DNA from 4 places in the Enterobacter cancerogenus genome. Region 2 is predicted to be linked to each of the others. Evidence: predicted binding sites of a transcription regulator. Region 2 holds the regulator's gene; each other region holds the start of a gene.
The links. The regulator CRP, encoded in region 2, controls carbon source genes, mostly activating them, when cyclic AMP is high. The targets are predictions, from matches to a motif close to ATGTGANNNNNNTCACAT.
Positions count from the first base shown of each region.

Region 1: a site for CRP is predicted at 1,096-1,113, ahead of I6L58_RS10080 (glycine dehydrogenase). Genes of this name have one in related genera too.
Region 3: a site for CRP is predicted at 1,516-1,533, ahead of I6L58_RS16640 (2-hydroxycarboxylate transporter family protein). Genes of this name have one in related genera too.
Region 4: a site for CRP is predicted at 1,420-1,437, ahead of msrB (peptide-methionine (R)-S-oxide reductase MsrB). Genes of this name have one in related genera too.

Region 1 is NZ_CP077290.1:2,150,336-2,153,794, reverse strand. Features, by position in the region: gene pmbA (metalloprotease PmbA) at 1-474, shown strand, start outside; gene cybC (cytochrome b562) at 512-898, shown strand; gene I6L58_RS10080 (glycine dehydrogenase) at 1,214-1,552, shown strand; gene I6L58_RS10075 (SFCGS family glycine-rich protein) at 1,564-1,926, shown strand; gene I6L58_RS10070 (DUF4312 family protein) at 1,929-2,228, shown strand; gene I6L58_RS10065 (DUF4311 domain-containing protein) at 2,251-3,027, shown strand; gene I6L58_RS10060 (DUF4310 family protein) at 3,041-3,459, shown strand, end outside.
Region 2 is NZ_CP077290.1:3,113,905-3,117,363, forward strand. Features, by position in the region: gene I6L58_RS14610 (YccS/YhfK family putative transporter) at 1-1,291, opposite strand, end outside; gene crp (cAMP-activated global transcriptional regulator CRP) at 1,349-1,981, opposite strand; gene I6L58_RS14620 (OsmC family protein) at 2,293-2,697, shown strand; gene I6L58_RS14625 (phosphoribulokinase) at 2,782-3,459, opposite strand, start outside.
Region 3 is NZ_CP077290.1:3,522,957-3,526,415, forward strand. Features, by position in the region: gene I6L58_RS16635 (ATP-binding protein) at 1-1,312, opposite strand, end outside; gene I6L58_RS16640 (2-hydroxycarboxylate transporter family protein) at 1,658-3,019, shown strand; gene I6L58_RS16645 (fumarylacetoacetate hydrolase family protein) at 3,037-3,459, shown strand, end outside.
Region 4 is NZ_CP077290.1:752,265-755,723, reverse strand. Features, by position in the region: gene I6L58_RS03550 (D-hexose-6-phosphate mutarotase) at 1-142, opposite strand, end outside; gene gapA (glyceraldehyde-3-phosphate dehydrogenase) at 218-1,213, opposite strand; gene msrB (peptide-methionine (R)-S-oxide reductase MsrB) at 1,555-1,968, shown strand; gene I6L58_RS03535 (YeaC family protein) at 2,010-2,282, shown strand; gene I6L58_RS03530 (glycoside hydrolase family 18 protein) at 2,331-3,459, opposite strand, start outside.

The DNA.
Region 1 (3,459 bases), 960 kb from region 2:
CATCCGCACCTGCTGAAAGGGCTGGCCTCTACGCCGTTCGACAGCGAAGGCGTGCGCACCGAGCGTCGCGACATTATTAAAGACGGTGTTCTGACCCAGTGGTTGCTCACCAACTACTCCGCGCGCAAGCTGGGGCTGAAAAGCACCGGTCACGCGGGCGGCATCCATAACTGGCGCATCGCCGGACAGGGCCTGAACTTTGAACAGATGCTGAAAGAGATGGGCACCGGTCTGGTGGTCACCGAGCTGATGGGCCAGGGCGTCAGCGGCATTACCGGCGACTATTCGCGCGGTGCGGCGGGCTTCTGGGTCGAAAACGGCGAAATTCAGTATCCGGTGAGCGAAATTACCATCGCCGGCAACCTGAAGGAGATGTGGCGCAACATCGTTACGGTCGGTAACGATATTGAAACACGTAGCAATATTCAGTGTGGTTCAGTGCTTCTGCCCGAGATGAAGATTGCGGGCCAATAGATGTCGCCTGAGTAAATAATAAAAAAGGAAGTGAGCAATGCGTAAACACCTGTTAGCAATCGTCGCCGCGTCAACGCTGGTTCTTGGTTCTTCTGCGTTTGCCGCCGATCTTGAAGACAACATGGACATCCTCAGCCAAAACCTGAAGGTTGTGCAGAAAACGGACAATGCGTCTGAGATGAAAGACGCACTGACCAACATGCGTGAAGCGGCGCTGGATGCCCAAAAAGCCACGCCGCCGAAGCTGGAAAATAAAGCCCCTGACAGCCCCGAAATGAAGGACTTCCGCCACGGGTTTGACGTGCTGGTGGGCCAGATTGACGGCGCGCTGAAGCTGGCGAACGAAGGCAAAGTGAAGGAAGCCAAAGCGGCAGCCGATGGGTTTGTGGCGACACGCAACACGTACCACAAGAAATACCGTTAACCGATCGCGCATCCGAAAGACAAGCAGCGGGGGCCAATGGCCCCCGTTTTTATGCGCGGTGATAAGTAAACCCTATCACCATCACATTTTTGCCTCACCGCCCCTGAACGTTTTCGTTTCCTCTGCCCGCATTTGACCGCCTGAATACGTGACATTCATCACGTAAATACAGCGGTTTATCCAGATTCACCGCATTTATGTGGCACAGATCACTGCCGCTGCTCGCCTTTCCACTTCGAAGTGGAAAACAACTCGCTACAAACAATTCCTCCCCGGCGTTAGTTTGGTTCCAGAGCCATTAACGGGGTAAGACCAGTGATTAACGGAGCGGTAATGAACGACGTTGGGGAACAGGCGGTGCAAACAGAGCAGCTCGCCAACACCATGCTGCAGCAGGTCTACGCCCTGCTGGCCCGGCACGACATCATCCCGAATGCAGTACAGGAGCAGATGCTGACCTCCCACGTCCGCGCGATGGCGCACCGGTCCGTGACCGGCGAGCCGCTGCCGGAGGTTGAAGCGGAGCTGTTCGACGAAATTTCACCCGATTCAATGCGGCTTGCCCGTGAAGTGGTAGCGCAGTTTGGCAATCTTCCAGATGAAGAAGCCTGGCTGCTCTCCGTTCACTTTGAAGTCGCGAAAGACAACCTTTAAGGAGAAATACCATGGAACAAATTACCGTTGTGATTGGCGACCGCCTGGGCAAAGGACAGAAAGTGGCTGCGGGTGTGGAAAAAGCGGGTGGCCGCGCGGTTGTTGTGCCAGGCATGGCAGCGGACATGAAGCTGGGTGACGTGATGAAGGCGGAAAACGCGACCTTCGGCATCTCCTTCTGCGGCAGCGGCGGCGCGGGGGCTATCACCGCACAAACCAAATATGGCTACAAAGCGAAATACGGCATGCGTTCCGTGGACGAGGGCGTGACCGCCATCAACGAAGGCTGCAACGTGCTGGGCTTTGGCTTTATGGATAAAGAAGAGCTGGGCGAGCGTCTGGTCCAGGCGTGGCAGAAGAAGCACGGCGCGTAAGCATGAAAGAACAGTTCACGACAACGGTGAGAGTGAAGGGCAAAGGCGACGCTAAGGCGCGCGCCTTTGCCGATGCGCTCAACCAGGTTCAGGCCGCGGTGATGAAAGCCTCACCGCATATCTTACTGCGTATTGAGCCACAGGATGTGCAGGTCGTTCAGGCGCAAGAAGCGGTGCGTAAAGAAGCCTTTCTGTTCTTCTTTCTGCGCCGGGAAAGACGCACCTACAGCGTGGAGCTGGATGTGACCGTCAACGTGACCGCCATCAATCTTGACCAGGTGGATTTCGTCACGCAACGCTGATTATTGATAAAAGGGCAGACTGATGTTCTTAATTATTTTAATAAAATCGCTCATCATTGGCGGCCTGGTTGGCGTCGGTGTTGGCGCCGGGGCTGCACGCATGTTTCATGCGCCTACCACTCAGGGTATGGGCGCGTTTCGTACGTTGGGGGAACTGAACTCCTGTGAAGGGGATCCGGCTTCTCACTTCTCCTTTGGATTAGGTTTCTTCTTTAACGCCTGGGCCTCTTCGGTGGCAGCAGGTGCCTTCACACAGGACGTTGACCACCGCATCATCCCTAACTGGGGTGCCGCGGCGCTGATGATCAAAAACCGTAACGTCGGCGAAACGCTGCACGACCCACGCAAAATGGCGATTGCCTGCGGCGTGATCGGCATGCTCGTCGTGACCTTCCTTAACCTTACCGCCTCTTCCGTTCCCGCCGCGCTTCAGGTCACCGCCGTGAAGGTGCTGGTCCCTGCGGCCAACCTGCTGGTGAATACCGTGATGCCGGTGATCTTCTGGCTGGCGGCCATTGACGCGGGTAAAAAATCCGGCTTCTGGGCTACCGTGTTTGGCGGCGCGGCGCAGCTGATCATGGGTAACGCCGTACCGGGTCTGGTGCTGGGTATCCTGATTGGTAAAGGCGTTGAAGAGAGCGGCTGGAACCATGTCACCAAAGTGATGATGGCGGCTATCGTTCTGCTGTTCGTACTGAGCGGCTTCTTCCGCGGCTTCGACATGAAGATGATCGAATCCTTCCATCTGACCGTGCCGAACTGGCTCGACATGATCCACAACTCGCTCAGCGGTAAATAACAGGAGCCTCGATATGGAACAGAATAAAGGTTTTTGGTATGCCGACTGGTCGTTCCCGATCTTCGTTGGCCTGCTCTCCTCCGGCGTGTTCGCCGGGACACACATGTACTACCTGTACGGCATCGGCGCGTTTAACGAAGTGGCCTTCGTGGCGATGCTGAAAGCGGGAATGGACACCGGCGTGTACGGCGCGGTCGCCGCGTTTGGCGCCAGCTTCCTGTTCGCGCGCATTATTGAAGGGTCGCTGGTCGGTATTCTGGATATCGGCGGGGCGATCCAGACCGGCGTAGGCCTTGGTGTACCGGCGCTGCTGCTGGGCGCGGGAATTATGTTCCCGGTGACCAACTTTATTGCCGCGCTGATAACCGGTCTGGTGATTGGCCTGGCGATTGGCTACGTCATCATTCTGGCGCGTAAGTTCACCATCAACCA
Region 2 (3,459 bases):
AGTGCAGGGTGACCCCGGCAATGACCAGCCCGGCAATCGTGCCGCCCGCCCGGTGCAGGATGCGCACCCGCGTGGCGCCGTAGCCGTTTTGGGTAACAAACAGCACGGTCATTAAGATCCAGTATGGCTTCGGCAGGTGCAGCGCCATCCCCATCAGGCTGGCGATGCTCAGCATCACGCTGATGCGCGCGGCGTTACGCAGCGCCGGGGATTTCAGCGACAGGTAGCTTTTAAGGGCGGGCAGCAGCGGGAGCCGTTTTTGTTTATCGGCCATCAGGTCGCGTGGGTAGAGCGGACGCTGGGTGCGCAGGACGCGCGCGATGCGGCTGAAGTGCCAGGCGGCGAACTGCCCGACCGGGTTATCCGGGTGCTGGCGGGCAATCTTCTCCAGCGCGCCGAGGGGCTTATCCATGTTAAAGCGCGTGGGGTAGCGGTGATAAAGAATGTCGTCCGCCAGCACCCGCAGGCGCGCGGACACCGTCTGAGCGTTCCAGCGGATCACCGCTTCGGCATGGCTACGCTCGACCAGCTTTTGCACCTCTTGCGGGTGATGCAGGCTGACCGAGATGTGCTCCTGCAGATCCAGCCCCACCTGGAAGATGCGCAGCAGCCGCTTGTAATCATGGTTTTTATTGGCGGCAAGCATATGCAGCTGCTGGTAACACTGGCCAATCAGATCCACCACCTTTTGCTGTCGCGTCAGCAGCGGCGGCAGTGATTTTTCCGGATCGGTGTGCTGGGTCAGCAGGGTGTATTTGGCCTCGCAGTACTCCGCCAACTGCACGTAGAGCAGGCTCAGGGATTCGCGCAGCGGCTGTTCCCGCCACAGCCAGAACCAAAACCAGTTGAATACGCCGTACCACAGCGTGCCGAGGGCGTAGATTAGCAGCGGCTCCCACACCGGCATATTGCCCGCCAGGCTCAGCGTAAAGATGGCGGCAATCAGTGAGGCGGGCAGCAGTCGGGCGTGCAGCGAGCTGATTTCAGCAGTCACGCCGAGCGTCATTGCCAGCACGGTCAGAATGAGCGGCAGCGGAATATCCCGGGCCAGCAGAAGCTGCACCGCGAGGCTACAGCCTGCAAACAGGCAGCCGCCAACGATCAGGCGTTTGAAAAAGCGCTTATGCGGCGTGTCGAGGCCCGCAATGTTGCAGCAGGCAGGCACAAGGGAAAACAGCAGACCCTGCTGGAGATGACCGAGGATCAGGCCCACGGCCACAGGAAGGCACAACACCAGCGTTTGCCGCAGTGCGTAGTTAACTTCCGGGTGATAGATCAGCCTGCGCCACATGGGGAGTAGAGACAAAAACGGCGTGTCACCTTGCGGTGGCACGCCGTTTGACCGTAATTAACGGGTTCCGTAGACCACGATGGTTTTACCGTGGGCAGAGATCAGGTTCTGGTCTTCCAGCATTTTCAGGATACGGCCCACTGTTTCACGGGAGCAACCAACGATCTGACCAATTTCCTGGCGGGTAATTTTAATTTGCATGCCGTCAGGGTGGGTCATCGCGTCCGGCTGTTTAGCCAGGTTCAGCAGGGTCTGCGCGATACGGCCGGTAACGTCGAGGAAGGCAAGGTTGCCCACTTTCTCAGACGTCACCTGCAGACGGCGAGCCATCTGGGAAGAGAGACGCATCAGGATGTCAGGGTTTACCTGAATCAGCTGACGGAACTTCTTGTAAGAAATTTCAGCCACTTCACATGCGGTTTTCGCACGAACCCAGGCGCTACGTTCCTGGCCCTCTTCAAACAGGCCCAGTTCACCGATGAAATCGCCCTGGTTCAGATAAGAAAGGATCATCTCTTTCCCTTCTTCATCTTTGATCAGCACTGCCACCGAGCCTTTGACGATGTAATACAACGTTTCCGCTTTTTCACCCTGGTGAATCAGCGTGCTCTTCGATGGGTACTTATGAATGTGGCAATGAGACAAGAACCATTCGAGAGTCGGGTCTGTTTGCGGTTTGCCAAGCACCATGCGCTGTTATCCTCTGTTATAAGCTGTCACCAGAGCCATAAATCGCATCCTGACTCTGGGGTTGCAATCGAATTCTTACCCATACCCTGGGAAGTCGGCTGTCGTAACGTTTCGCAGCCAGTAAAGTTTGATGTCCTCTGCATACATGTGTAACGTCAATGTATTACTGTAGCATCCTGAGTGTTTTAGCATAGCTTTTGACGCGTGTCTCCTGGTGTCTCGCTTCAGCATGATGCAGGTCGCCTTCCGTTGCGTGAAATGTAACGCGCGCGTACTCTGTCACCAAAAATGCAACGTTGGAGTTAATGAATATGCAAGCGCGTGTAAAGTGGGTAGAAGGGCTGACGTTCCTGGGCGAGTCTGCATCAGGCCACCAAATTTTGATGGACGGTAACTCCGGCGATAAAGCCCCAAGCCCTATGGAAATGGTGCTGATGGCGGCGGGGGGATGCAGCGCTATCGACGTGGTGTCGATCCTGCAAAAAGGCCGTCACGACGTGACCGATTGCGAAGTGAAGCTCACGTCTGAACGCCGCGAAGAGGCGCCACGCCTGTTCACGCATATCAATCTGCACTTTATTGTCACGGGTAAAGACCTGAAAGACGCGGCGGTGTCGCGCGCGGTTGACCTGTCTGCGGAGAAGTACTGCTCTGTGGCGTTAATGCTTGAGAAAGCGGTGAATATTACCCATTCGTATGAAGTGATTGAGGCCTAATCTTTTGGCGGGTGGCGCTTCGCTGACCCGCCCTACAAAAGCACGATCGTAGGCCCGGAGCGCAGCGCCACCGGGCAAAACAACTCACGCGATCTGCTTGCCTTCCATCAACCGCTGCACCAGCGGCGTCATGATTAACTCCATCGCCAGCCCCATTTTTCCGCCCGGCACCACCAACGTATTGATATGTGAAATAAACGACCCCTGCAGCATCGCCAGCAGCCACGGGTAGTCAATCCCGTCCAGATTGCGGAAATGGATGACCACAAAGCTCTCGTCCAGCGACGGAATGGTTTTGGCGGCGAACGGGTTGGAGGTGTCTACCGTCGGCACGCGCTGGAAGTTGATATGGGTGCGGGAGAACTGCGGCGTCAGGAAGTTAATGTAATCTTCCATCGAGCGCACCACCGAGTCCATCACCGCCTCGCGCGAATGACCACGTTCGCTGATGTCGCGCGTCAGCTTCTGGATCCACTCCAGGTTAACAATCGGCACCACGCCCACCAGCAGGTCAACATGGCGCGCCACGTCGTGCTGTGGCGTGACCACGCCGCCATGCAGCCCTTCATAAAACAACACGTCGGTGGGTTCCGGCAGCGGCTGCCAGGGCGTAAAGGTGCCCGGCACCTGGTTCCAGGGTACGGCTTCGTCATAGGTATGAAGATATTTACGGGATTGCCCTTTACCGCTCAAGCCATATTCCGCAAAGGTCTGCTCCAGCAGGCCGAAGTCATTCGCCTCCGGGCCGAAGTAGCTAATGTG
Region 3 (3,459 bases), 410 kb from region 2:
TCGCCTCAATGGCGTTATCCAGCAGATTGCCGATGATTGATATCAGCTCCTCCTCAAGCAGCGGCAGGAATGGTTTATCGATCCGACAGGCCGGGTCGAACGACAGCGCTACGCCCTTTTCGCGCGCCCGCGCGGCTTTGCCTAACAGCAGGCCGCACAGCGTCGGCGAGCTAAAGCGTGAGGAGATAAAGTCCAGCAGCTCCTGGGCGTGTTCCGATTGCGCCTGGATGTAGTCAATCGCCTCGCCGTAGCGGCCCATGTGCAGCAGGCCGGAAAGCGTCGTCATGCGGTTCAACTGCTCATGACGCATGATGCGCAGGTTATCGACATAGCGCTTCACCTGGCTGAGCTGGGCGCTAAGCGAGTCGATTTCATTGCGATCGCGAAAGGTTATCACCCAACCCTGGAGTGAGTCTTCCAGCATAATGCGCACCCGGCTGGCGATCACCGTGAGATCGTTAAAGCGGCAAATCTCATCATGGGTATCTTTCGCCAGCATCGTCTGCGCCGCGAAAAACGGGACGGGGTCGATCACCTGGTTGATCGGTTTCCCCCGCAGCGCGCGGGCGGGCTGGCTCAGCCCCAGCAGTTTTCGCGCGGCCTGGTTGATCACCTCAATGCGCAGGTTGCTGTCGATGGCAATCACCCCTTCGTAAATGGACTCCATCATCGCTTTTTGCTGGCGCACCAGCAGGCCGATTTCGCGCGGCTCCAGAGAGAAAATCTGCTTTTTAATGCTGCGGGTAAAGAACCACGAGAAGATAAACAGGGCAATCAGCAGCAGCACGGCAGCGATCAGAATGTTAATCACTTTGTTGACGGTGATGGTATCGAGATAGCTGGTGAGATAGCCCACCGACACAATCCCCACCACGCGGCCCGCGTCGTTAAAAATGGGCGCTTTACTGCGCAGCGAAATCCCGAGACCGCCCTTGCGAATGGTGGTGGTGCTTTTGCCGCGCAGCACCTCTTCGTTGTCGCCGCCGACCAGCGTTTTGCCGACCCGGTCCGCAAATACCGAGTGGAAAAGATGCAGCCCTTTATCGTCACCGATGACAATAAAACTGGCGTCGCTGTGCGCGGCTATTTTTTTCATGAACTCTTGAATGCCGCGGATATCTTTCTCTGCGACCTCCTGACGTAAGCTCGGAATAAGCGCGATCTCTTCCGCCTGTATTCTGGCGCGCATACTCATTTCCTGATAAAGCTGCCTGCCCACGTCCACATAATAATATCCCCCCAGCAGGGCAAATAGCACCGAGAAAAAGGCGACCAGGGAAATAAACAGCTTTATCTGGAAGGAGACTTTCATCATTATCACGCAGCGCATCAATGGAAAAAAGGAATATAACATCTTTTCCCCTGCTGGCGCGGGGTTTGCCTGAAACTTGTGATCCTTTGCACAGCGCTGGTGGTCCGGTAAATCCGATAATTAAGGTTTATCTTAATGGTGCGATATTGCGTGTCGCTTACAGGTTTAATCGGCAATAAAAACCATAAAAACCACGCCAATAAATAAGGTGTGAATCACATTAAATAATAGAAACCATAAAAACCATAGCGGCCATAAAAACTTCGCTTTTAATATGCCATTCCTCACATAAAGTAAGCCTTTGTGACTCTAAGCTCAACGGACAAAATAACGAAGGGGCTTATTATGAGCACAACTGACAATTCATTCTCTGTTACCCACGACCCGATTGATATTCAACGGCCTTCGCTCAAAGAGCGCTGGTGGCATATTATGGATACCTGGAAAGTCGGGATTATTCCGCTGCCGCTGTTTGTGCTGGCGGGCGTGCTGATCGCCATTGACTGCCTGGGCGGCAAGCTGCCGAGCGATATCGTGGTGATGGTCGCCACGCTGGCATTCTTCGGCTTTGCCTGCGGCGAGTTTGGCAAACGTCTGCCGATTGTCGGCAAACTGGGCGCGGCGGCGATATGCGCCACTTTTATCCCGTCAGCGCTGGTCTACTACGGTCTGCTGCCGGACGTGGTGGTTGAATCCACCACCAAATTCTACAAATCCACCAACATTCTCTACCTCTACATCTGCTGCATCATTGTCGGCAGCATCATGAGCATGAACCGCACGGTGCTGATTCAGGGCTTTCTGCGCATCTTCTTCCCGATGCTGTGCGGGGAAATCGTCGGCATGATTGTCGGGATGGGCGTCGGTCTGGCGCTGGGCCTGGAGCCGTTCCAGATCTTCTTCTTTATCATTCTGCCGATCATGGCGGGCGGCGTGGGGGAAGGGGCGATCCCGCTCTCCATTGGCTATGCCACCCTGCTGCATATGGATCAGGGCGTGGCGCTTGGTCGCGTGCTGCCGATGGTGATGCTCGGCGGCCTGACCGCCATCATCATCTCCGGCTGCCTGAACCAGCTCGGGAAACGCTACCCGCACCTGACCGGTGAAGGCCAGCTGATGCCAAACCGCGCCAACGCCGATACTACCGTTTCGCAGCCTGCGTTCTCCGGTAAAGCGGATGTCACCACCATAGCCTCCGGCGCGCTGCTGGCGGTGCTGCTCTATATGCTCGGTATGCTCGGCCACAAGCTGATTGGCCTGCCTGCGCCGGTTGGCATGTTGTTTATGGCGGTGCTGGTGAAGCTCTGCAATGGCGCGTCGCCGCGCATTCTTGAAGGCTCGCAGGTGGTCTACAAATTCTTCCAGACGTCAGTAACGTATCCCATCCTCTTTGCCGTCGGCGTGGCGATCACCCCGTGGCACGAACTGGTTGCGGCATTCACCCTCAGCAACCTGCTGGTGATCGTCAGCACCGTCTCCGCGCTGGTGGCGACCGGGTTCTTCGTCGGCAAAAAGATTGGTATGCATCCGATTGATGTCGCCATCGTCTCCTGCTGTCAGAGCGGGCAGGGCGGGACCGGCGACGTGGCGATTCTGACCGCAGGCAACCGCATGAGCCTGATGCCCTTCGCCCAGATTGCTACCCGTATCGGTGGGGCGATTAACGTCTCCGTCTCTCTGCTGATACTGGGCAACTTCCTCGTTTAAGTCTTCAGGAAAAAACAATGAAACTCGCAAGCTTTTTATATCAGGGTAAACGCAGCTACGGCATTGTCCAGGCCGACGGCATCATTGATTTAGGCCGCCGTCTGGGCGATCGCTACGCCGACCTCAAGGCGCTATTGCAGGGAAACGGGCTGGCGCAGGCTACCCGGTACCTTAACGATGCGGTCGATGTCCCGATGAGCGCCATCACCTTTTTACCGGTGATTGAGCAGCCGGAAAAAATCCTCTGCGTCGGCATGAACTACGCTGACAAGCGCAAGGAGTTTGACCAGCACAACCCGGCACCGACGCTATTTGTGCGCTTCCCGGACTCGCAGACCGGCCACAACGCGCCGGTGATCAAACCGCGCCACTCCCGCGAATTCGACTATGAGGGCGAGCTGGCGGTGATCGTCGGGAAAGGCGGGGAGAACATCAGCCGC
Region 4 (3,459 bases), 2.4 Mb from region 2:
GAAGATGCGCACCGTTCAGAGCGATTGAAGCCTTGACGCGCGGGTGGTCTACGACGATCACGTCAGCACCGTCAATCTGACGGCGGGAAAGCACAGGGGTAAGTTGTTCGACTACCGGAAGTGCAAATATTTTATTAATCATTCAGCAATCCTCTGTCTTTAAACAATAAAAAAAGGCGACCGAAGTCGCCTTTTTGGATCAGGTTCTCATCTCAACTTATTTGGAGATGTGAGCGATCAGGTCCAGTACTTTGTTAGAGTAGCCGGTTTCGTTGTCGTACCAGGAAACCAGTTTAACGAAGTTGTCGTTCAGCGCGATACCTGCTTTAGCATCGAATACTGAAGTGCAGACTTCGCCGTTGAAATCGGTAGAAACAACGTCGTCTTCGGTGTAGCCCAGAACGCCTTTCATTGCGCCTTCGGAAGCAGCTTTGATTGCTTTCTTAATTTCTTCATAAGAAGCAGCTTTTTCCAGACGAACGGTCAGGTCAACAACGGATACGTTAGGAGTTGGAACGCGGAACGCCATACCCGTCAGTTTGCCATTCAGTTCTGGCAGCACTTTACCTACAGCTTTAGCAGCACCGGTAGAAGATGGGATGATGTTCTGAGCCGCGCCACGGCCGCCGCGCCAGTCTTTGTGAGACGGGCCATCAACGGTTTTCTGGGTTGCGGTCGTTGCGTGAACGGTGGTCATCAGGCCTTCAACGATACCGAAGTTGTCGTTGATAACTTTAGCCAGTGGTGCCAGGCAGTTGGTGGTGCAGGATGCGTTGGAAACGATGTCCTGGCCAGCGTAAGTTTCGAAGTTTGCACCGCGAACGAACATTGGGGTGTTGTCTTTGGAAGGACCAGTCAGAACAACTTTCTTCGCACCCGCAGTGATGTGTTTACGTGCAGTTTCGTCGGTCAGGAAGATACCGGTTGCTTCTGCAACAACGTCAACACCGATTTCGTTCCATTTCAGGTTAGCTGGGTCTTTCTCAGCAGTCACGCGGATGGTTTTGCCGTTAACAACCAGGTGGCCGTCTTTCACTTCAACGGTGCCGTTGAAACGACCGTGAGTTGAGTCGTACTTCAGCATGTACGCCATGTATTCAGCGTCCAGGAGATCGTTGATACCAACGATTTCGATGTCAGAACGTTCCTGAGCAGCACGGAAAACAATACGGCCGATACGGCCAAAACCGTTGATACCTACTTTGATAGTCATATATTCCACCAGCTATTTGTTAGTGAATAAAAGGTTGCCTGTAAAATTACAAAAACCTTACGCAGCGTCAAGCGGAATCGTGTCAATCATTGCGACAAATCAATCCTATGACCAACGTTTGTGCGACTGACTCGCCTCACTTTCCCTTTGAGCTAGCAACCACATGGGGGCTGCGCCCGGAATTTTAAAGGCCTCTCAGGAATAAAGTGTGAAATAGATCACAATTGCCTGTCCGCCTTTTCGCGACTAATAAGTTTAGAACAAAAGTCTACGCGCAGGTGTTAATGTTTTGTTAGAATCGGGGTTAAAAGATGTCTGTTTCTACAGCGAGATGTGAGCATATGTCGAACCAACGTAACCCCGAAGATCTGAAAAAAGACCTGACCGAGATGCAGTTTTACGTGACGCAGAATCACGGGACTGAACCCCCATTCACCGGGCGTTTGCTGCACAACAAGCGCGACGGCGTCTACCACTGTCTGGTGTGCGATGCCCCCCTGTTCAATTCACAAACAAAATATGATTCCGGCTGCGGCTGGCCGAGTTTTTATGAGCCAGTAAGCGATGACGCCATTCGTTATCTGACCGACTCGTCGCACGGCATGGTACGCACCGAGATCCGCTGCGGTAACTGTGATGCGCACCTCGGACATGTCTTCCCGGATGGCCCACAACCTACGGGCGAGCGTTTTTGCGTTAACTCTGCGTCCATGAGCTTCACGGATGACGAAAACGGCGACCAGACCAAAGGTTGAAGAAACGATTCAGCAAATTATTCCTTTGAACGGGAGACATCGTGAATATTGATGACATGATCGGCGGAATGACGCAGGAAATTTATCAGCGTCTGGTCACGGCGGTCGAGCTGGGAAAATGGCCGGATGGCGTGGCCCTGACGCCAGAGCAAAAAGAGAACAGCCTTCAACTGGTGATGTTGTGGCAGGCGCGCCATAACACCGACGCGCAGCACATGACGATCGACACCCAGGGGCAGATGGTGATGAAGAGCAAGCGGGAACTGAAGGAAGATTTCGGCATTGCGCCGAAGCCGATTGCCACCTTCAAATAGTGCTCTCTGAGCATGCCGGGTAACGTTGACGCCACCCGGCTGCTTCACTTAGTGCTTAATCCCCAGCGATGTCGCCAGCTGCTTCGCAAGCTGGTTGTTATCGTCCGCGCCATACTCCCAGAACATCGCCCCGGCCAGACCTTTCTCCTTGATGTAGTCCGCTTTGAGCGCCACTGAGCGTGGGTTCTCATAAGAGAGGGCAAACAGCGCCTTACCGTTGGCAGACGTCACGGAGAGCCACGGCACTTTCGCCTGATCGTCCCAGTGCTCCGTAAAGCGTTTCTGCGGATCGTTCAGCAGCTTTTTCACGATGTCGTTGTACTTCACATAGGTGTCTTTGGTCAGGTCATAACCGAGAGATTTGAACAAACCGATCTCCTGTGGCCCGAAATAGGGCTGTGTCACCGGATTTTTCTGCGCATCCGGTTTGCTCCAGTCGATGCCCGGCTCCACGGAGCGTTTTGGAACGCGGCCATAAAAACCGATCCCGAGATTCATCTGCTGGGGTTTCACGCCGGCAGCCAGGTAGTTGTTGACCACAAAATCGACGCTGTATTTATCGGCCGCGGCGACCGTTGGCCAGGCGCTGGAGTCATACAGATTGGCATTGAAGTACTGAGTGCCGTACGCCATGTCGTAGGTCATCAGATTGATGTAGTCGAGCAGGGGGGCAACCGCTTTCATGTCAACCCAGCTTTTCGGACTTTCCGCATTCGCCCCAACGGCAATCGTAACCAGCTTCTTATCCCCGAAAGCATCGCGCAACCCTTTCAGCAGCGCGGTGAAATTATCCCGGTCCGCCGGTTGGCTGGCGACCAGCCCCCACGCACCGTTCACCGGAAACTCCCAGTCGAGATCGATCCCATCCAGACCGTATTGATTGACGATCTCCTGCGCGGAGCGGATAAACACCGCGCGCGACGCCTGGGTTGCCGCCGCGCCGGAGAAGCCGCGCGCGCCCCAGCCGCCGACGGAGAGCAGTACTTTCAGGTTCGGGTTCTGTTTGCGCAGGGCAGGGATCAGCGCCAGATCGGACGCCACTTTTGGCGAGAGCCAAATCTGGTGCAGTTTTGAAGGATCTTTCAGCGCGGCGTTGGTTTCGTCTTTTTCATCGTTGTAGACCAGACCAAACGAGTAGTTGAGGTGGGTTATCTGGCGCACGTCGAGCGTGTTGATG